DNA from 2 places in the Ectothiorhodospira sp. BSL-9 genome. Region 1 is predicted to be linked to the other one. Evidence: predicted binding sites of a transcription regulator. Region 1 holds the regulator's gene; the other holds the start of a gene.
The links. Region 1 encodes LexA, which represses DNA repair genes until DNA is damaged. Its sites were predicted from a motif close to TACTGTNNATATNNACAGTA; they were not measured.

Region 1 (10,950 bases):
CGTGTCTCGGGATAGGGTGCGCAGCAGGGAGGTCTTGCCGGTGTTGGTGTGGCCGACCACGGCCACCTGCAATAGCGGGCTCATGACGCGTGATCCTTGGTATGGTCGAAGGCATCCAGCAGGATTTGGGCATCCCGATGATCGGCCTGGGCCGGGTCATCGGGCAACAGGCGATCCAGACAGGCCCTTTCCGACAATGCTTGCCAGGCGCGATACCGGGCCTCCAGGTCGATCTCCCGGCCCCGGGCGATACTGGCCTCGTCCAGCAGCAGCCAGACGGGGGCGGTGGTGCGGGAACGCAGATCTGCCAGGAAGCCTTCGGTACTGCGATCCGGGGTGCGGGCCAGGGAGCAGACCACCACCACCACCGAGGGTATGGGATCCTGCGCCGCCAGCGCCGCCAGGATGTCGCGGCGGGTATGGCGATCGTCCACCTGGCCCAGGGGGATGCACCGGGGATGGCGCGTGTTCTGGATCCAGTGATCCCGGGCGTGCTCCAGTTCGAAGCCTACCAGGGCCATGGGGGTGCTGGTGTCTTGCGTGTCCCGACGCGCCTGGGGGCGTGCCCTGGGGGGAGTGGGGCGGGTGGTGGATCGATCACTCCGAGGCGATGGTGGTCAGGTTGCAGGCGTGGGGCCAGGCGTGCATATCCCGGAGCCGTGAGATCCACGTGGGTGCGGGCCGCGGAACGGCGCGCCAGGCCAAGGCAGAGCAGGCCGAGCAGCACACGGGGTAACAGCCCGTAAAAAAGCAGGCTGCCCAGCAAAAAGCCCGACCAGGCAATGCGGCCGTCGGCACCCTCACCGACGCCCAGGCGGCTGGCGCGGATCAATTCCTCGTCGGGTACCGGGATGCCCACCCAGGCGGGCAGGGTGCCCAGGGTATGGATCAGGGTGATGAAATGGGCTTCGCTGAGCAGGGTGGTTCCCCAGGCGAAATCATACTGGCGCACGCTCAGGCTCCAGATGCACATGAGCAGGGCGCCGGCGCCGAAGGCGGCCCATAGCAGATGGGTCACGGCACCCGCCGACCAGCGGGCCAGTCCGCCCCGGCCCAGCAGGTTGAGCAGGGCGCGCACCGCCAGTTCATGGGCCCGGGCGCGGGACAGCCACCGAGCCAGGCCGCCACCCGCCCCCAGCACCCCATACCCCAGGAGTCCGCCGCCGGCTCGGGGCATCAGCAGCATGACCAGCAGCCACAGCAGCAGCATCAGGGTTTGTACGCCCAGAAGGCTGCCCAGGGTCCAGAAGATGTTGATACGCGAGGCATCGTCCATCAGTGGCGCGCCCAGAGAAGCACCGGCAGCGCCCACGCCCAGCAGGCCGGCCAGCAGCAATGCCAGTATGCCCATCCATGTGCCCAGGCGGCTCACCCCCTGCAGGGCATCCTTGACCTGTTCTCCCAGGCGGGTGGCAGCGGCCCGGGCCAGCACCCGGGCCTCCAGATCACCAGAGGTCTCGCGACCCACCTTCCAGGCCATGGCGTCATCAATGACACGGCCCTCGCGATCCTCGTGGATGCGCACCGCCTCGGCGACGAGGCGCTGTCGAAAAAGGGGCTGGCGGGGCACGTCTGGCTGGGTCTGGGTTGGCTTGTCCATGGCGTGGTCACTATAAGGCGCGTGCTGGTCTGCGCCAACCGGGCGAGCCCAGGGGCCTTGGGCCGGTCAGGCGGCCTGGCACACTGGCTGGTGCTCGGGCGAGACGGTAAAGTGGATGGCGCCAGAGGCGAGCAGGGCGTGTGTTCATGCCTGTAAAGCGCATGAAAAACGCGCGATTATAAAGTAAACCTTGTAAGGAATCTCATGCTTAGATGGCTCTTGATCATCCTCGGTAGTCTGTTCACGCTGGGACTCCTGGTCCTGCTGCTGGGCCCATTTTTGATCTCCAGTCAGCCCCTGAAAGGGCTGGAATCGGCCCAGGCGGTAGCCACCGAGGACAGTCGGTTCGTCACCATCCCCTTTGCAGGGACCGATGGATTGAAGCTGCATTACCTGGAGGCCGACGGTGGCAGCGAGGCGGATGCGCCTACCTTTGTTCTGCTCCATGGCTTCACCTTCAATGCCTATACCTGGAATGAGCTCCTGCCTGGCCTGGCGAAGCACGGACGGGTGGTGGCTCATGATCAGGTGCCCTATGGGCTGAGTGCCAAGCCCACCCGTGATGACTGGTCGGGGCCCAATCCCTTCACCAAGGAGGCGGCCTTGACGCATCTGCTGGCCTTCCTGGATGCCAGGGAAATCGATCAGGCCATCCTGGTGGGCAACTCCTCCGGGGCCACCCTGGCCATGGAGGCCGCTCTGGAGGCACCGGAGCGGGTCAGCGGCCTGGTCCTGATCAATCCATGGGTGTATGTGGATCGGCCCACCTTCCCGGATGCAGTGACCCAATTGCCCCAGATCCGACGTCTGAACCTGTTGCTGGCCAGACAGCTGGGCTCCCGTGGAACCCTGCTGGATCTGTCCTATCATGATCCGGAGGCCATCAGCGATGAGCGGCGCGCGCTCACCATGATTCACACCCGTGTGGAAAACTGGGATCTGGCCTGGGGTGAGCTTTTTGTGCGCGCCATGGCCAGCCCGGTGGATGTGAGTGCTCACCTGGGGGATCTTACGCAGCGCAGCCTGGTGATCATCGGGGATGAGGATCGGGTTGTACCCCCCGAGGATTCCAGGCGCGCGGCGCAGGAACTGCCCAATGCCACGGTGGCAACTATTCCCGGGTGCGGTCACGTGCCCCAGGAGGAATGTCCCGGCGCTGTACTGGAAGCGGTTGTGGAGTGGTTTTAGGCCCCCGCCGCTTGATGATCTCCACCCGTGGCGACCCCTCCCTGTCAGCGTGCAGGCGCAGCCTGAGTGCGGCCGGGGAGGGCTCCCGGGCATGTAGCGTGGGGCGATAGATGAAGCCGGTGGCGCGCCCCTGCTCCGCCGCCAGTTGCAGTCGGCGCAACTGCTGGGAGGTCAATCGTTGTGGCCAGGCCAGTGCCGCACCCACCGGGCCGGCACGCAGGATCTGCTCCATGGCCCAGAGGATCTCCGTGTCATCCTGGGGGGTGATCCACAGCAGGTGTCGAAGGTGAATGCCGGCCTGCCGAAGGGCCGGTGCGTAGGGCAGATAGGGCGGGGCCACCAGGGCCACGGCGCGCTCGCCCTGGGTGAGGGCTGCCAGGGCCGGGAGCAGCAGGGAGATCTCGCCGATGCCGTGCTGGTCCAGCAGCAGCTCCACCAGGGCCCCCTGTGGCCAGCCGCCGCCCAGACGTTGATCCAGGGCCGTATCACCGCTGGACAGGGTCGGCCTGTGATGGCCATCATGGCCGCTGCCACGCCAGATGTCCGCGCGTTGCAGCAGGCTCTCCAGGGTTGGAGTGGCGTCGCTGGTGGCCTGCGGCTCAGGCATCCTGATTACGGATGATGCCCACGCTGACGCCCTCCACGTTCAGTGCCTCCTGGCGCAAATCCACGACAATGGGTTCAAAGTCCGGGTTTTCCGGCAACAGGCGGGCAGTGTGCCCCTCCTGCTGGAAACGCTTCACGGTGACCTCGTCCTCCAGGCGGAAGACGGCGATCTGGCCGTTGCGTACCTCGGGGGTGCGATGGACGGCCAGCAGATCTCCGTCCAAGATGCCGGCACCGATCATGCTGAGCCCCTGGACCCGCAGCAGGTAATCCGGCTGTGGATTGAACAGGCGTGGGTCCAGCCGGTAGCGATCTTCAATATGCTCCTCGGCCAGGATGGGGGCCCCGGCGGCCACACGGCCCACCAGGGGCAGCCCCAGGGGTTCGCGCAGACGAATCCCGCGGGAAGTGCCCGCCAGGATATCGATGGCCCCCTTGCGGGCCAGGGTGCGTAGATGGCACTCCGCCGCGTTGGGGGACTTGAAACCAAAGGCACGCATGATTTCCTCCCGGGTGGGCGGCATGCCGCTGGTCTGCATGTAGTCGCGGATGAATGCCAGGATTTCCGCCTGCCTGGGGGTGAGCTTTTCCATACCGGTCCTCTGTTCTATATCTATGGACAGTATTTCAAGGCGGCGCGTTTGGCAAGGGGCAACACCCGGCAAAAGATCGGGTTGCTGGCGTCGCCGGCCCGCCACTTAGTAACATGATGGGTCAACTCAAGGGACGCTGCATGGATACAGTTGCTTTAACCGACGATTTCACCACTGCCCAGACCGCTGATGGACCACACATTGCCCGGGCCTGCCGTCTGCTCAAGCGCTACGATGGCCAGACGGTGGTGGACCACATCGATCTGGAGGTGCGCCCGGGGGAATGTTTCGGGTTGCTTGGGCCCAACGGGGCAGGCAAGACCACCACCCTGCGCATGATGCTGGGGCTGACACCCCCTGATGGCGGCACCTTGCATGTGCTGGGCGAGCCCATTCCCGCCAGGGCGCGTGAGGCTCGGGTACGGCTGGGTATCGTGCCCCAGTTCGATAATCTGGACCCGGATTTTACCGTACGGGAGAACCTGACGACCTATGCCGGGTACTTTGGCCTCAAGGGCGATGCGCGTCGCCAGCGCGTGGACGAACTCATTGCCTTTGCCAACCTGGGGCAACGGGAAAAAATGGGCATTGATTCCCTCTCCGGAGGGATGAAGCGTCGCCTCACCCTGGCGCGGGCGCTGATCAATCGTCCGGAACTGGTGGTGCTGGATGAGCCCACCACCGGGCTGGATCCCCAGGCCCGTCATCATATCTGGCAGTGCCTGCGGGGCCTGAAGCAGCAGGGTACAACCCTGATCCTCACCACCCATTACATGGAAGAGGCCGAACGTCTTTGTGATCGGTTGGCCATCATGGACCGGGGCCGGATCGTTGCCCAGGACAGCCCCAATGCCCTGATTGCAGAGCACATCGACCCTCATGTGCTGGAGATCAATGGCAACGCGGCCATGCGCTGGCTGGACGGTCAGACGGACGACCTGCCAGCGCGGGCCCATCGGGTGGGGGACATGGCCCTGCTGTACTGTCGTGAGGCTGCCCCCGTGCTGGAGCGCCTGGAGCGGGCCGGGCTGCGCTACCTGCATCGCCCGGCCAATCTGGAAGATGTCTTCATGAAACTCACCGGACACGAGTTGAGGGACTGAACCATGACCACTTCCCTGATTCCGCAGCTGAGCCTGCGGTTCATTCCCGTGTGGCGCCGCAATCTGCTGGTATGGCGCAAGATCATGGTGCCGTCCGTGCTGGGTAACTTCGGCGAGCCTGTGCTGTATCTGCTGGCCTTCGGCTATGGATTTGGCCAACTGGTGGGGGATCTGGGTGACCTGCCCTACATGGTCTTCCTGGCCTCGGGCATTATCTGTTCCAGCGCCATGTACACGGCCAGTTTCGAGGGCATGTATTCTGCGTACACCCGCATGTCTGAACAGAAGACCTGGGACGGCCTGCTGGGGGCGCCATTGAACCTGGACGACATTGTCCTGGGTGAGATCATGTGGGCCGCCACCAAGGCCCTGATGAGCGCCACGGCCATCCTGGTGGTGGCGGCTCTGCTGGGGCTGGTCAGCGACCTGCGGGCACTGCTGGCGCTGCCGGTGATCCTGCTGGCGGGGTTTGCCTTTGCGGCCTGCGCCATGATCGTCACGGCCCTATCACGCAGTTACGATTTCTTCCTGTACTACTTCACCCTGGCGATCACGCCCATGTTGCTGCTCTCGGGGGTGTTTTTCCCGCTGGATCAGTTGCCGGACGTGATCGTGATGCTGGCCCATCTGCTGCCGCTGGTGCATGTGGTGGAGGTGGTTCGGCCGCTGATGATCGGCGAATGGCCGGTGAATGTGCTGCTGCATCTGAGTGTGGTGGCCGCTTATGGGTTGGTGGCGTTGAGCCTGTCCACGTGGCTGCTGCGTCGTCGTTTGATGTGCTGAGCCCGTGCGCGGGTTGAACCTGACCGGGCTGAATGGGATCTCATTCAATGAATTGCTGGAGTCGATGATGACGTTGAAGGTGGGTTGTATCGGTTTGGGCATCATGGGTGGCCCCATGGCCCTGAATCTGCTCAAGGCCGGCTATGAAGTTCACGTATGGGCGCGGCGTCCCGAGGCCACGGAGGCCTTCAAGGACGCGGGTGCCCAGGTGGATACCAGTCCGGCCAAGCTGGCCCGCCAGGTGGATGTGGTGCTCACCAACGTCTCCGACACCCGGGATGTGGAGCAGGTGCTCGTGGGCAATAACGGCGTGATCGAAGGCGCCCAGCCGGGCCTGGTGGTGGTGGATCACAGCACCATCTCCCCCACGGCCAGCCGCAAACTGGCCACGGCCCTGTCAGATCGGGACGTGGACATGCTGGACGCGCCGGTCTCGGGAGGTCAGCAGGGGGCGAAGGAGGGCAGCCTGACCATCATGGTGGGCGGCAAGGCGCAGGTGCTGGAGCGGGTGCGTCCGGTGCTGGAGGTGGTGGGCAAGTCCATCACCCATGTGGGCGACCACGGGGCCGGTCAGATCACCAAGGCCTGCAATCAGCTGATTGTGGCCCAGACCATGACCGCGGTCTCCGAGGCCATCCGCCTGGCCGAGGCTGCGGGAGTGGACCCGAAGGCCATGCGCGAGGCACTGCTGGGCGGGTTGGGTTACTCCCGGGTGCTGGAGGTGCATGGCCAGCGCATGATCAATCGCTCCTACCCGCCTGGTTTCAAGACCCGGCTGCACGCCAAGGATATGGGGATCGTGCTGCAGACCGCCGCCGATCTGGGGTTGCCGCTGCCGGGTACGGCTCAGGCTGCCCAGTGGATCAACGCGGCCGTGGGACAGGGATATGGTGAAGATGATTCCGCGGTGATCGCCGAGGTATTGCGCCGCTTGACGCCGCCACCCAAAGAGACAGGAGACCACTGATGACGACCCCGGCCCCAGAGTCTTCCATCGACCCGGAAGAGGTGGCCCGCTACACGGCTCTGGCCGATTTGTGGTGGGACGATCAGGGGCCTTTCTGGGCCCTGCACACCCTGAACCGGGTACGCACCCGCTATATCCTGGAGCGGCTTTGCCATTATCTGGGGCGCGACCCGAATGCCGATCGCCCACTGGACGGTCTCACCATGCTGGATATCGGCTGCGGAGGAGGGATTCTCAGTGAGTCCATGGCAAGGCTGGGTGCTCGCGTGCACGGGGTGGACGTGACCGGCCGCAATATCGTCGTGGCGCGGATGCATGGGGAACACGCCGGGTTGCCGGTCACCTATGAGGAGGTCTCCGTGGAGACACTGGCGGGCCGTGACACCCATTACGATGTGGTGCTCAACATGGAGGTGGTGGAGCATGTGGCGGATCTGCCCGGTTTCATGCAGGCCTGCAACCGCCTGCTGCGTCCCGGGGGCTATGGCTTTATTGCCACCATCAACCGCACGGCGGCTTCCTTTGTGGCCGCCATCATTGGTGCGGAGTACATCCTGCGCTGGCTGCCCCGGGGCACCCATCAGTGGAAGCGCTTCCCCACGCCGGACGAACTCGAGGCCCTGCTCACGCCGGATGGTCTGGAGGTGATCGAACGCACGGGTGTACGGGGCAATCCGTTCAACCGCCGCATGAGTCTGGCCGGGTACATGGGGGTGAACTACATGCTCATGACGCACAAGCCCGGCCCCCGTCTATCTTGAGGCAAAATTGATGAATACCGCCGAAAACAGTTCCGTCTCTTCCAGCCCGTCGCAAAACGATGGCTTCGACGGCAGGCCCATGGTCTTCTACGATGGTGGCTGCCCCCTGTGTCGACGTGAGATCGGCCACTATCGGCGCCTGGACAAGGCTGGACGGGTCAACTGGCTTGATCTGCACAGTCATCCCGAGGAGCTGGATCGTCTGGGGGTGACCTGGGAGCAGGCCATGAAGCGGATGCATGCCTGCGACGCCGAGGGTCGGCTGACCACCGGTGCGTATGCCTTTGTCACCGTCTGGAGCGCCCTGCCAGGCTATCGCTGGCTGGCCAGGGTGGTATCGGCGATCCCCGGCGTGCTGCCGGTGATGGACTTTGGTTACGGCATCTTCGCCCGCTATCGTCGTCGGCAACCCGCGACCTGTGAGTTGCCCAAGGACTCCTGATTTCCATGAACAAGTTACCGGAAACCGTTTTCAAGGCCCTGTCGGATTCCACACGCCTGCGGTGCCTCACCCTGCTCAGTCAGGAGGGTGAGCTCTGTGTGTGCGAGCTCACTCATGCCATCCAGATGCCCCAGCCCAAGGTGTCCCGCCACCTGGCCCTGCTGCGCGAGAGCGGTCTCGTCGCCGATCATCGACGCGGTCAGTGGATCTTTTACCGGATCAATCCCAATCTCCCGGCCTGGGTGCGCGACATCCTTGAACGCACCGCCCAGGAGATTGCCCCCACCGAGCCCTTCGTCCGCGACCATGAACGCCTGGCCACCATGGCCGACAGGCCCGGAGCCACGTGTGTGGTGTGAGGGGCAGGGAGTCTCTTTAACACACCATCGGGTCGACTGACGCTGGGGGCTCGTGTGTGGGCACATCAGTCCTTGCGCTTGGGGCAATCCTTACAGCGTTTGCCCTCTTTGTACTTCTTGCAACATTTGTCCTTCTTCTTTTTTGACATCAGGGGGCTTTTCGCGCGGTTGGACTGTGGTGGATGTCGGTCATCCTGACTGTGAGGTCATCAGGTAAAGAGCCGGTCAGGCGACCGGCTCTTCCTGTTCCATGCTCTTTGCGGCGGCGGCCAGCTCGTTGTCGATCATCAGCAACCCTTCGCTGCGGTCGCCGAACAGGCGCAGCCGGCCGAGGATGTCGTTGACGGTGGCTTCCTCTTCGATCTGCTCAGTGACAAACCAGTGCATGAAGATGTTGGTGGCATGGTCCTTTTCGCTGAGCGCCTGGTCAACGATGTCGTGGATGGCTGCGGTGACCTGCTGTTCGTGCTCCAGGGTGCGCTCGAACATGGCCAGCACTGAGCCGGTCTGTGACGCTGGTGCGGCGATTGCGCCGTGGGTGACCTTGGCGCCCTGATCAAGCAGATAGCGAACCATCTTCAATCCGTGCGCCGACTCCTCGTGGTACTTCGCCAGGAACCAGGCCGCGGTGCCGCGCAGATTGGCGTTGTCGGCCTCGGTGGAGAGGGCGAGGTACAGGTATGCTGAGTAGAATTCGCGGTTGATCTGATCGCTGATCTTGTCGGCCATGGCGGTGGAAATCATGATGGAAACCTCGGGGTTGTGAAGTGGAAGAGCCTGACACCAGTCATTTTCCTGCAATGAACATGCCGAGACTGGTGGGCATGGAGGCCTGGCGGATGCTCTCCAGCTCAGACCCTATCGATGAGCTTGCCTTGGTGACATGTTAGTCTGAATGTTCATGCGTATCACCCTCCCCCATGAACAGCATGGAAAGGACAGCCGCCGTATCACTGCTCGTTGCGAGTGGTCATCGGGTCATGGGCTTGGCGTTACCTTGGGATCCACATTAGGTTTGCCCTGTAACTTCCTCACTGCCAACGGTGTGAGATGGTCATGAAGATCCTGGTCTTGCTGCATCGCTGGTTGACGCTGCTGTTGCTGCCGCTGTTCGGGCTGATCATCATCACCGGTGCCATCCTCTCTTTTGCGCCCATCATCAAGGACTTGGCCTCAGGCCCGGCGGCTCAGGAACCCGTTCCGGTGGATCGATTACTGCAGGTCCTTGCCCGGGTCGATCCCCAGGCCCGCTCCCGAGCGGTGGAGTTCGAGGAGCCGGGCATCGCCGTGGTGGAATTCAGTCGCCAGGGGCAGCGGGAATGGCAGGCCTTCGATTTGGGGTCCGGGCAGTTGCTGGAGCAACGGGCCATCGGGGCTGATTTTTTCCATACCGTGCAGCACCTTCATAAGCACCTGTTGCTGGACCTGGACATCGTGGTGGACATCGCCACCTACCTGATGGTGCTGGTGATCATCGTGGGCCCCTTGCTGGCCTGGCCTCGGCTACGCCACACCCTGGTGGGTTGGCATACGCTGCTGGGCTGGGCGGGATTTCCCCTGGTGCTCATGGTGTCGGCCACCGGCGTGATGATGGCCCTCTCTCTGGGTACACCGCAGTTCCCCGAGGTGGATCGCGATCAGGGGCACATGCCCATGGCTCAGGCCATCGAGCGGGCGGTGGAGGAGGGAGGTCTCACCCATGTTTGGGATGCCCGACGCATGCAGACCGCGGCAGTGGCCATCAATGGCCGCGCAGGAGAGGCATCTGCTGCCTTTGTGGTGACCCGCGATGATGTCACCCGGGTGGGCAGTTATCCTGGGCTGGTGGCGGAGCTGCACGAGGGGACCTGGGCCGGTGGCTGGTCGGGTGCCCTGAATCTTCTGGCCTCAATGCTGCTGATGGCATTGATGGTGACCGGGCTGGTCTCCTGGGGCCGGCGCGGACTGCAGTCCCGACGACGCACCGGCGATGCGGATGCCGACATCCTGGTGGCCTGGGCCAGCCAGACGGGCACGGCAGCACGCCTGGCGCAGGCCACCACCGAGGCCTTGCGCCAGGGCGGTGCCCGGGTCATGGGGGCCTCTCTGGCGGGCCTGAGTCCGTCCGAGCTCAAGGCGTTTCGGCGCGTATTCCTGATTGCCTCCACCGCCGGTGATGGCCAGGTGCCCGAACCGGCTCGAGGGTTTCTCAAGGCGCTGGAGGGAGCGAACCTGAAGGGCTGTCGCTTCGCCGTACTGGCCTTGGGGGATTCCAGTTACACCCACTTCTGCGCTGGTGGCCTTGTCCTGCATGATGCCCTGAAACGGGCTGGCGCCGAGGAATGCCTGCCACTGGTCAAGGTGGACTGCGACCCGACCGAACCCTGGGCGCAGTGGCTGCGGGACGTGGGCCAGGATGTGGGCGTGACCCCGGGTGCCGTGGAGGCGCCAAGAGGCGATCAGTCCGTCACGCTCACGCTGGAGCGGCGAACGCAACTCAACGACCCGGCCGATCCCGTCACCCACGAGGTCTGGAGCCTTCAATGGCAAAGCGCTGAACCCCTGGCCT
Region 2 (10,950 bases), 260 kb from region 1:
GATCTGAGCAACGTCAAACTGGTGACTTCCGGGGCCGGTGCTGCCGCCCTCGCCTGCCTGGATCTGCTGGTCACCCTGGGTCTGCCCCTGGATAACATCTGGGTCACGGATATCCATGGGGTGCTCTACAAGGGCCGCCCCGAGGAGATGGATACCATCAAGCAGCGCTTTGCCCAGGCCACGGATGCCCGTTCCCTGGGCGAGGTCATGGACGGTGCCGATATCTTCCTGGGGCTCTCTGCGGGCGGTGTTCTCAAGAAGGACATGGTGGCGCGAATGGCGCCCAACCCGCTGATCATGGCCCTGGCCAACCCGGATCCGGAAATCCTCCCCGAGGAGGTGCTGGAGGTGCGCCAGGATGCCGTGATGGCCACGGGGCGTTCCGACTATCCCAACCAGGTGAACAACGTGCTGTGTTTCCCGTTCATCTTCCGGGGGGCCCTGGATGTGGGCGCCCGCACCATCACCGATGAGATGAAGGTGGCGGCGGTCAAGGCCCTGGCGGAACTGGCCCGGGCCGAGCCTTCCGAAGTGGTGGCCAAGGCCTACGGGGATGAAGGCCTGCGTTTCGGGCCTTCCTATCTGATCCCAAAACCCTTTGACCCCCGGCTGATCGTCAAGATTGCCCCCATGGTGGCCAAGGCCGCCATGGATTCGGGAGTGGCCACGGCGCCCATCGAGGAGTTGTGGACCTATCGGGATCATCTCAACAACTTCGTGTATCAGTCCGGTTTCGTCATGAAACCGGTGTTCGCCGCCGCCAAGGCGGCGCCACGTCGGGTGATCTACCCCGAGGGCGAGGACGAGCGGGTGCTGCGTGCCGTGCAGACGGTGCTCGAGGAGGGACTGGCGCACCCGGTGGTCATCGGCCGCCCCGAGGTGGTTCAGTCGCGCATCGAGCGCATTGGCCTGCAACTGACGCCGGGCAAGGATTTCGAGCTGATCAACCCGGATTCCGATCCCCGCTTCCGGGACTTCTGGTCGGATTATCACAGCATGATGGGGCGTCGCGGGGTCACGCCGGATGTGGCCAAGCACCGCATCCGCAGCAACAACACCCTGATCGGCAGCATGCTGGTGCGCAATGGGGAGGCGGACGCCATGATCTGCGGCATGGTGGGTCAGCACGCCTACCATCTCAAGCACGTCAGCGATGTCATCGGCCTGGCCCCGGAGGTGCGCACGTTTGCCACCATGAACCTGTTGATGCTGCCCCATCGCACCCTGTTCATCTGCGATACCTATGTGAATGAGAACCCGGATGCCCAGACCCTGGCAGAGATCACCCTGATGGCCGCCGAAGAAGTGCGCAATTTCGGCCTCACGCCCAAGGTGGCCCTGGTCTCCCACTCCAATTTTGGCAGTGTGGAATCGGAAACTGCCAGGAAGATGAGTCGGGCCCGGGATATCCTGGAGCGCATGGATCCGAACCTGGAGGTGGATGGCGAGATGCACGCCGATGCCGCCCTCAAGGAAGAGATCCGCAATCGCCTGTTCCAGCATTGTCGCCTCAAGGGCGAGGCCAACCTGCTGGTGATGCCCAATATCGATGCCGCCAACATTGCCTTCAATCTGCTCAAGGCCTCCAGTGGCGAGGGTGTCAGTGTGGGCCCGATCCTGCTCGGGGCCGCCCGTCCGGTACATATTCTCACCGAAACGGCCTCGGTGCGTCGTCTGGTGAACATGACGGCCCTGGCGGTGGTGGATGCCAACCAGTATGAAAAACGCGAGGGCGAGCGGCGCTACGACATCACGCCACAGCGACCCGGTTAACGTGAAAGAACCAGGTCAGCTACAGACACTCCCTTCTCCCCCGAGGGGGAGAAGGGCTTGTAACGTATCTTTCATCATCTGGGGTGACTCACGACCGTGATGCATGAGCGTTAGGATCACCGGGCGGTTGAGTCATCTCGGGGGTGGTGCCGGGTTGATGGGGGCGACTATACTGTATGTGTAAACAGGAATTGAGGCGCCCCCATGCACACTCCCCGCCAGGGCCAGCTTGCATTGCCGGGCATCCCGCCTGCGCCGCCTGGCCGGTTGCGAACCGCACCCCCGGTGCGCGCCGACGACGGCCCGGGGGGTGCTCCCGGGCCTGCTGAAGCCTCTCCATCCAGGCCAGAGGCTTCATCGGCGCCCCGGCCGGATCTCTGGCTGGCCCTGTATTTCCCCCACCTCTGCCTGGATCTGATCCACCAGGCGGGAGAGGCCGTGGCCGATCCCCTGGTCATCATCCAGGAGAAAGGCAGGCAGCAGTGGGTCCATGCCGCCAATCGTCGTGCCCGGCAACGGGGCATCTGCCCTCTGATGCCCCTGGCGGCCGCCCTGCCCCTGTGCCGGGAATTGATCACCCTGCCCCGTCATCTCTCCGCAGAGCAGCAGGCCCTGGATGCGCTGGCGGGTTGGGGACTGCAATTCACCGACCATGTGCATCAGCCGCCGGGCGAGCCCTTGATCCTGCTGGAGATCGGGCGCAGCCTGCGTCTGTTCGGGGGCGTGGAGGCCCTGCGGGGCCGGGTTCTGGAGGCGCTCGGCCCCCTGGGTTTTCAGGTGCGGGCGGGGATCGCGCCCTGCCCCTCCGCTTCCCGCCTGCTGGCACAGTGGGCACCGGGCACAACGGTCACGGATGGCGACGCCCTGCTGCGTCTGCTTCGGGAGGCCCCGCTGGAAACCCTGGAAGATGACCCCAAACGCCAGGAAAGATTGAGAGGATTGGGATTGCGCACATTGGGGGATCTGCTGCGGCTGCCCCGTGAGGGTCTGGCCCGGCGTCTGGGGCCGGAGCTTCTGCGGGAACTGGATCGATTGTGTGGACGGGTGCCAGACCCCCTGCCCCGGTTCAATCCACCGGCCCGCTTCGAGCACACTCGGCATCTGCCCTTCGAGGTGGACCGGCATGCCCAGCTGCTCCTCGCGCTGGAATCGTTGCTGTGGATGCTGGCTGGCTGGTTGCGGGGACGGGGTCTGGGCGTGAGCCGCCTGCGGGTGGCATTGCATCATCACCGGAGGGTATCCACGCCGCTGCGGGTGGGGCTGTTGTCTCCCAGTCGGGATGCAGAACACCTGTTGGAGGTCTGCCGGGAGGTGTTGGAGCGTACTGTGCTCGAGGCCACGGTCACAGCCCTGACCGTGTCGGCGCAGGATCTGTCGCCGCTGGCTCATCATCAGGGTCAGACCCTGTTCACCACGGGGTCCGAACAGCGGGCAGACCTGCAACAACTGCTGGAACGTCTGCGGGCCCGTCTGGGCGAGGATGCGGTCAAGGGGTTGGCCTGCGTGGCGGATCATCGCCCTGAACGGGCCTGGTGTTTCATGAAGATGGGCATTGGCGAGGGGGACCCTGGCAGTCAGGTGCGCCCATCCACGGGGGTGCGTCCCGTCTGGTTGCTGGATCCCCCCATGGCATCCCCCTGCCCTGTGACCCCAGTGGAGACGGACGAACGCATCGAGTCGGGCTGGTGGGATGACGGGGATGTCAGACGGGACTATGTTCGGGCCTCCACGCCCGCTGGGCAGGGCCTGTGGCTGTATCGGGATCTGCGCAACCCGGACGGGGGATGGTATCTGCAGGGGTTGTTTGGTTGACGGGCGGCCAATGACGCCTTAACGGGCTGAGTCATCCTGCTGATGGGCCTCCTGGATCTGCTGTGAACGGTCGGCCGCATCCTTGATGTCCTGCACCATCCTGAGGCGGCTGTTCTCCGGGAACGGGTATTCCATGTAACGGGCGGCGGCCCGGGCCACCTCCTGGCCGTGGAAACGCAGCACCAGTTGCAGGGCCATGTCGATGCCGGCGGAGATGCCCGCAGAGGTGATCACCGAGCCGGCATCCACCACGAACTCATCCTCCACCACCATGACATCCGGGAAATACTCCCGCATCCAGTCCAGCGAACGCCAGTGGGTGGTGGCGCGCAGGCCCTCCAGCAGGCCTGCCTGCCCCAGCAGCATGGAGCCGGTGCACACACCGGCCAGCAGGGACAGTCCATCGGACTGTTGCCGCAACCATTCCATCAGCCGGATGTTGCTGATCTCCCGCCGGGCCCCCCGTCCGCCGGGAACCACCAGGATGTCCAGGTCCGGGCAGTCTTCGAAATCGTGATGAGGCACCACCATCATGCCCCCGGTCGTCGTGATCACCTGCTTGTGCTCGGCAATCAGGCGGATATCGAAGGGGGAATCGGTTTCGGCCCTTCGGGCCTCGTCCAGGCGCGTGGTGGAGAACACCTCGAAGGGGCCGGCAAAGTCCAGAACTTCCACCTGGTCGAAGACCAGGATGCCGACAAGTGTGCTGCGGTTACCTTTGTCGCTCATCAGTAGGTTCCTTGACGCTGCCCACACCTGAACGGATCCAGGCCCGGGCAAGAACGAAAAAAATTTCGTTGAATCTACTACATCCAGGCAGGTTTTGGCTTCTATTTCGGTGTCTTCCCCACTTAATTTTCAAGGAAATCATAACGCTGGGGGTTCTCGGGGGTATCGCTGGCCTGAATGGGTCACTCTCCGCGCAATGAATTCAGTTGTTGCACTGCACAAAAAACTGCGCTATGCTGCAACGCAACAAGGTCAGGAATTCACCTGCCTTAACCACAGAAAGACAGGAGATTTGCCATGTACAACGATATCTTTGTCAGTGCCCAAGAGCAGTTTGACAAGCTGGCGGCTCCGGCACGCAAGTTCAACAATGTCACCCTTGACCATATGGCCAAGCTGGTGGACTACCAGATCAGCATGTTCCGCAGCTACTCCGAAGTAGCCATCGAGCAGATGCGTGCCATGCAGACCGTTAGCGATTCGCAGAGTCTTCAGGCCTATGTGAGCGCCCAAAGCGAGGCTGCCAAGTCCCTGAGCGAAAAGGTCGCCAAGGACACCACCGAGCTGGTCGAACTGCAGCGCGGTTATGCTGAAGAAGTGCAGAAGCTGGGTGAAGAGAGTGTTGCCACCGTCTCCAACCTGGACGCTGCCAAGAAGAGCGCCGCCCGCAAGAGCGCCTGAGCTTCTGAAGGCTGAATAATCCGACGCCCCTTTACGGGCATCGGGACAAAAAACGCCCCCACTCGGGTCTTCCGGGTGGGGGCGTTTTTTTGTCCCGATGAAACGTCCGGTGGTCTAGGTTCTGTCTGAAAAGTGATTTTGCTAAGTTTTTACCATGATGAATCTGTACAGGAGGACTCATGGCAGAGCGGTACGAGCTTTCCGATGCAGAGTGGGAGCTGGTCAAGGATATCGTATCAACACCACAGCGCATGGGGCGTCCCCGGCGTGATGATCGCCAGATGCTCAATGGTATCTTCTGGATTCTGTGCAGCGGCGCCAAGTGGCGTGATCTGCCGGAACGATTTGGCCCGTGGAAAACTGTGTACGACCGCTTCCGGACCTGGCGGGATGACGGGACTTTCGAGGCGGTACTGGCGCGCCTGCATTTACGGCTTCGCGAGGATGGCCTGATGGATCTGGGGACCTGGATGCTTGATTCGACATCGACTCGCGCTACTCGAGCCGCCTCTGGAGGCGGTAAAAAGGGGGGTCTGAAGAACCCGTAGACCATGCCCTGGGGCGCAGTCGAGGCGGCCTGACCACCAAGATCCACCTGGTGTGCGACGGCTGTGGGCACCCGCTGGCGTTCGAGTTGTCGCCGGGTCAGCATGCGGACTCCCGATGGTTCACGACAGTGATGGAATGTGTTCATTTGCCCGGACCTGTGGGTCGCCCAGTAAAACGCTGTGATCACATCGTGGCCGACAAGGGTTATGACAGTGACGCGCTCCGACGATACTGTGATCGCTACGGCATGAAGCCAGTGATTGCCAGCCGGAAGATGCACAGACGGCCGCGTCGTGGCCGGAGTCGGGGCTTTGATAAGGCACGCTATCGACAACGAAATATTGTGGAGCGCCTTTTTGGCTGGATGAAGGAAATGCGGCGTATAGGCACTCGATACGACAAGCTTGCCAAGAGCTTTCGAGCCATGGTTTGTCTCGCATGTGTTGTCCTTTGCTTCCGATCATACTTTTCAGACAGAACCTAGCGCGCCGGCACCGGGCTGCCACTGCTGCGATGCATCTGGAAGAACACACCTTCCCAGACAGTCATCAGCGTATCCTCATCCTTGACGAAAAGCGTACTGCCCCGCTCCAGTGGGTTGTCATAACAGGTGATCTCAATCCGGGTGATGTCGTCATCCGCCAAACCCACCTGGCCCGGTTCCACCCCGAAGTCCTCCATGAATGTCTCGGCATCCAGGGGCTGGTGCTCGTAGCGGGGCTTCAGGCACTGCATGTCCTCGAAACGGGCAATATGCCGCGTGTAGACAGCGCGGGCGCCCAGCATGCGCTCGGCCTCTTCCGGGGACATTTCGGAGGTGTCCGGCGCGGAGAAGTTGTCCACGTCCCATACACCATGGTGGAGGGTATCCCCGTCGTGGCGGTCACAGGCCCCCAGGATCAGTACCAGACCCAGTAACCACAGTGACTTGAATCGGTAAAGTGATTTTTTTTCAGCAACCTGCACGCCCTTGTTTCTCCATCTTGTGAACCCATTTCTGTCTTGCTGCATCGTTCATCCCCTCAACCATCCCAATCAGGTTCTCGCGCATGGGGCCAATGCCCGCAAAGCCGAGGATATTGTGTTCAAAGCTTCTCAATCCATGTGCCCGGTAATACCAGCGGTAGATCAGGGCCGGCATGGCCATGGTGACCACGATCCGGGCGGATTTGCCCTTGAGTACCCCCTTACCCAGTTCATTGACGGCAAACCCGGGACGGAAGGCCTGCTCAAGAAACCCCTTGAGTAATGCGGGCATGGTACCCATCCAGATCGGATAAATGAACACCAGGTGTTCGGCATCGGCCAGGGCGCTCTGGGCCTGGGCGATATCATCGGGAACCGGACCGCCGTGAAATTCTGCCCGGCTACGCAGGAGTGGGAACTCCAATTGTGCCACGTCGATGACCTGTATCGCATGTCCTGATTGTGCCGCGCCCCGAAGGTAGGCATCGGCCAGGGCGTGGCAGAAGTGCCCGCCTTGCGGATCCGGATGCCCCTGGATCAACGTGATGTGTTTCACCTGAGCCACGCCCCTGGTTGCCGTGTCGCTGAAGATTAGCAGATTGGAGGTGGAGTGGTTCTCAATCCCGCAACCAACAGGGATTACTGTTAATATGAACAGTAATCCTTGCCGGCCTCCTGCCGGTTCAAGGCGCATCCTTGTCCGTGACGATCATGTCCCAATGCCCCGCGCCCTATGCCGAACTCCAGTGCCTGTCCAACTTCAGTTTCCTCAGGGGGGCCTCGCACCCGGAGGAACTGGTGGCCCGTGCCGCCGATCTGGGATATGAGGCCCTGGCGCTCACGGATATTGCCTCCCTGGCCGGAGTGGTGCGTGCCCACGGTGCGGCCGGGGAACATGGGATACCACTCATCATAGGGAGTCAGGTGGACGTGGACTGCCGGTTCACCCTGATCCTCCTGGCCGCCACGAAGAACGGTTACGAAAACCTCTCCACCCTGATCACCCGGGGGCGGCGGCGGGCCCACAAGGGGACCTATCAACTCCACCGGCCGGATATAGCCTCCCATGCCGAGGGGTTGCTGGCCCTGTGGGTGCCCCCCCTGCCTTTGGACTCATCCAGAGAGGCAGGCGATACCTGCGGCATTGCGGGTTGGCTGCATGAGCATTTCCCCGAGCGTGCCTGGATAGCTGCTTCCCTGCACCGGGATGGACAGGATCGGCGTCGGCGCGAGGCCCTGGAGGCCCTGTCCCGGGAGACCGGCCTGCCCCTGGTGGCCACTGGCGATGTGCATATGCATGTCCGGGGGCGTCGGGCCCTCCAGGATACCCTCACCGCCATCCGCCTGGGTCGACCCCTGGCGCAGGTGGGGGAAGCCCTGTTTCCCAATGGTGAGCGCCATCTGCGCACCCGACAGGCCCTGGCCCGACTCTATCCGCGCCCCTGGCTGGAACGCACCGTGGAGATCGCCCGGCGTTGTCGGTTTTCCCTGGATGAACTGCGGTATGAATATCCCCTGGACGATGTGCCCAAGGGCCTGGCACCGGATCGGTATCTCAAGGGGCTGGTGGAGGATGGCATGGCCCGTCACTGGCCGGAAGGGGCGCCGGTCAAGGTGCGTCACCTGGTGGATCACGAACTGGCGGTGATCCGTGACATGGGCTACGAGCCCTATTTTCTCACCGTACACGACATTGTCCGTTTCGCCCGGGAGCGGGGCATCCTGTGCCAGGGGCGAGGGTCGGCGGCCAATTCCGCCGTGTGCTTCTGTCTTGGGATCACCTCGGTGGATCCCGCCCATTCGGAGATGCTGTTCGAGCGCTTCATCTCCCGGGAACGCAATGAGCCCCCGGATATCGATGTGGATTTCGAACACGAGCGGCGCGAGGAGGTGATCCAGTACATCTACACCCGCTATGGTCGCGACCGGGCCGCCCTGGCGGCCACCGTGATCACCTATCGACGCCGCAGCGCCATCCGGGATCTGGGCAAGGCCCTGGGGCTCTCCCAGGCGCAGGTGGACCGACTGGCCACCAACATGGCCTGGTGGGAATCGGGGGTGGACGAGGATCGGGTGCGCGAGGCGGGCCTGGACCCGCACAGCGCCATCATGCGCCGTCTGGTGGCCCTGGTGGAACAGATCCGTGGGTTTCCCAGGCATCTGTCCCAGCATGTGGGGGGCTTTGTGATCTCCCGGAGGCCCCTGTCACATCTGGTGCCCCTGGAGAATGCCGCCATGGAGGATCGCACCATCATCCAGTGGGACAAGGACGACCTGGATGTCGTGGGCCTGCTCAAGATCGATGTCCTGGCCCTGGGGATGCTCTCTGCGGTCCGACGCAGTTTCGATCTCATACAGGCCTACCGGGGGAAGCGCCTGACCCTGGCCTCCGTGCCCCGGGAGGACCCGGCGGTGTACCACATGATCCAGCAGGCCGACACGGTGGGGGTGTTCCAGATCGAGTCCCGGGCGCAGATGAGCATGCTGCCGCGCCTCAAGCCCGCCTGTTTCTATGACCTGGTGATCGAGGTGGCCATCGTCCGGCCCGGCCCCATCCAGGGGGAGATGGTGCACCCCTATCTGCGCCGTCGACAGGGTCTGGAGCCGGTGACCTACCCCAGCCCCCAGGTAAGGCAGGTATTGGAGCGCACCCTGGGGGTGCCCCTGTTCCAGGAGCAGGTGATCAAGCTGGCCATGGTGGCGGCCGGGTTCAGTGCCGGCGAGGCCGATGGACTGCGCCGTGCCATCGGGGCCTGGCGGCGCAAGGGCACCCTGGACCGTTTTCGGGCGCGGCTACTGGAAGGCATGGAGGCGCGTGGCTATGACCCGGCCTTCGCCCAGCAGATCTATCAGCAAATCCTGGGGTTTGGCGAATATGGTTTTCCCGAATCCCACGCCGCCAGCTTTGCCCTGATCGCCTACGTGTCTGCCTGGCTGAAATACCATGAGCCGACGGCGTTTACCGCGGCCTTGCTCAACAGTCAGCCCATGGGTTTCTACGGGCCTTCACAGTTGATCCAGGATGCCCGGCGGCACGGTGTGCAGGTGTTGCCGGTGGATGTGTGCGCCAGCGACTGGGATTGCACCCTCGTCCCTCTCGACGACGAGCTGGGGCATGGCCCCGAGGACATCCCCCCACCTGCCCTGCGCCTGGGTTTGCGCCTGATTCGTGGGCTTTCACGGGCTGCTGCTGATCGCATCGTGGACGCGCGCCGGGTGCGTTCCTTCGCGGCGGCAACGGATCTGTCCCACCGTGCCCAGCTCCATCGCAAGGACATGGACACCCTGGCCGCCGCCGGTGCCCTGGCATCCCTGAGTGGCCACCGGCATCGTGCCCGATGGGCGGCCCTGGCCACGGAAACGCCCCTGCCACTGCTGGCGGATGCCTGCGTGCGGGAGGCAGAACCCCTGTTGCGGATGCCCAGCGAAGGCGAGGACCTGGTGGCGGACCATGCCAGTCAGGGCCTGTCCCTGGGGCGTCATCCCCTGGCGCTGCTTCGCGAGCGGCTGGCGGCGCTGGGTCCGGCCACGGCCCAGTCCCTGCGGGCCCTCCCCCAACGGCGTCAGGTTCGCTATGTGGGGCTGGTCATCACCCGCCAGCACCCCTCATCCGCCAGTGGCACCGTCTTTCTCACCCTGGAGGACGAGACAGGCACGGTGAACATCATCGTCTGGCCGGCCCTGGTCACCCGTTTCCGGGCAGAGGTGCTGCAAGGACGCCTGCTGGAGGTGCGGGGGGAGTGGCAGCAGGAGGATGGGGTCTGTCATCTGGTGGCCCGGCATCTGACGGATCGCAGTGCCTGGCTCGGTGAATTGCCCACGGACTCCCGGGACTTCTGCTGAGGGGATAAGCCCTTGACTCTCATGCCTCACGGCAGCCCTTCTCCCCCGAGGGGGAGAAGGGAGTGTTTGTAGCTGAACCTTGGTTCTTTCACGTTAAGGGTCTTCCCTGGGTGGGTCGGCGCGCAGGGCCAGTTTGTTCATCAGACGCTCCCGGCGGCGCTGGTGTGCCTCGCCCGCAGGGAGACCACGGGCACACTCCAGGGCGGCCCGCAGGTCGCGACGTACGTGCTCATGGTACTTGGCCAGGGCTTCCAGGGCAGCCACGCAGCCCCGCGCGGACAGTGCATCCCAGAGCTTCAGGGCCTCCGGGTCGCGTCCCTCACGGCGCAGCAGGTCCGCCATGAACAGCAGGCCCCTTTCATCCAGGTCCTCGCGACCCTGATGCAGCACCGCCAGGGCCCGTTCTTGCTGCCCGGCCTTCAAATGCCCCTTCGCCACCGCCACAGGGTCAGCGCCAAAGGCCTCCGGCGCACCATGAGCCTGATCCAGGGCCGGACACAGGGCGGCCAGAGAGACCAGGTCCCAGCAGTTATGGGTGAGCACGCCCGGCAGACGGTGGGCATCCCCGCCACGCAGATAATCCATCCAGGCCAGGGG

Region 2: the regulator LexA is predicted to act here: its motif matches at 7,151-7,170, upstream of ECTOBSL9_RS13355 (error-prone DNA polymerase).

The regions. Positions count from the first base shown of each region.
Region 1 covers NZ_CP011994.1:3,125,835-3,136,784, reverse strand. Annotated here, with positions in the region: gene ECTOBSL9_RS14425 (GTPase/DUF3482 domain-containing protein) at 1-84, opposite strand, end outside; partial or broken gene ECTOBSL9_RS17895 (DUF2868 domain-containing protein) at 81-1,177, opposite strand; gene ECTOBSL9_RS14410 (alpha/beta fold hydrolase) at 1,805-2,788, shown strand; gene imuA (translesion DNA synthesis-associated protein ImuA) at 2,712-3,395, opposite strand; gene lexA (transcriptional repressor LexA) at 3,388-3,987, opposite strand; gene ECTOBSL9_RS14395 (ATP-binding cassette domain-containing protein) at 4,128-5,090, shown strand; gene ECTOBSL9_RS14390 (ABC transporter permease) at 5,094-5,873, shown strand; gene ECTOBSL9_RS14385 (NAD(P)-dependent oxidoreductase) at 5,941-6,840, shown strand; gene ubiG (bifunctional 2-polyprenyl-6-hydroxyphenol methylase/3-demethylubiquinol 3-O-methyltransferase UbiG) at 6,840-7,601, shown strand; gene ECTOBSL9_RS14375 (thiol-disulfide oxidoreductase DCC family protein) at 7,681-8,043, shown strand; gene ECTOBSL9_RS14370 (metalloregulator ArsR/SmtB family transcription factor) at 8,049-8,402, shown strand; gene ECTOBSL9_RS14365 (ferritin) at 8,628-9,146, opposite strand; gene ECTOBSL9_RS14360 (PepSY domain-containing protein) at 9,459-10,950, shown strand, end outside.
Region 2 covers NZ_CP011994.1:2,862,906-2,873,855, reverse strand. Annotated here, with positions in the region: gene ECTOBSL9_RS13390 (NADP-dependent malic enzyme) at 1-1,773, shown strand, start outside; gene ECTOBSL9_RS13385 (DNA polymerase Y family protein) at 1,978-3,585, shown strand; gene ECTOBSL9_RS13380 (DJ-1/PfpI family protein) at 3,604-4,314, opposite strand; gene ECTOBSL9_RS13375 (phasin family protein) at 4,612-4,995, shown strand; one part of gene ECTOBSL9_RS16690 (IS5 family transposase) at 5,175-5,529, shown strand; one part of gene ECTOBSL9_RS16690 (IS5 family transposase) at 5,529-6,028, shown strand; gene ECTOBSL9_RS13365 (hypothetical protein) at 6,025-6,510, opposite strand; gene ECTOBSL9_RS13360 (NAD(P)H-dependent oxidoreductase) at 6,497-7,066, opposite strand; gene ECTOBSL9_RS13355 (error-prone DNA polymerase) at 7,222-10,353, shown strand; gene ECTOBSL9_RS13350 (ribonuclease H-like domain-containing protein) at 10,447-10,950, opposite strand, start outside.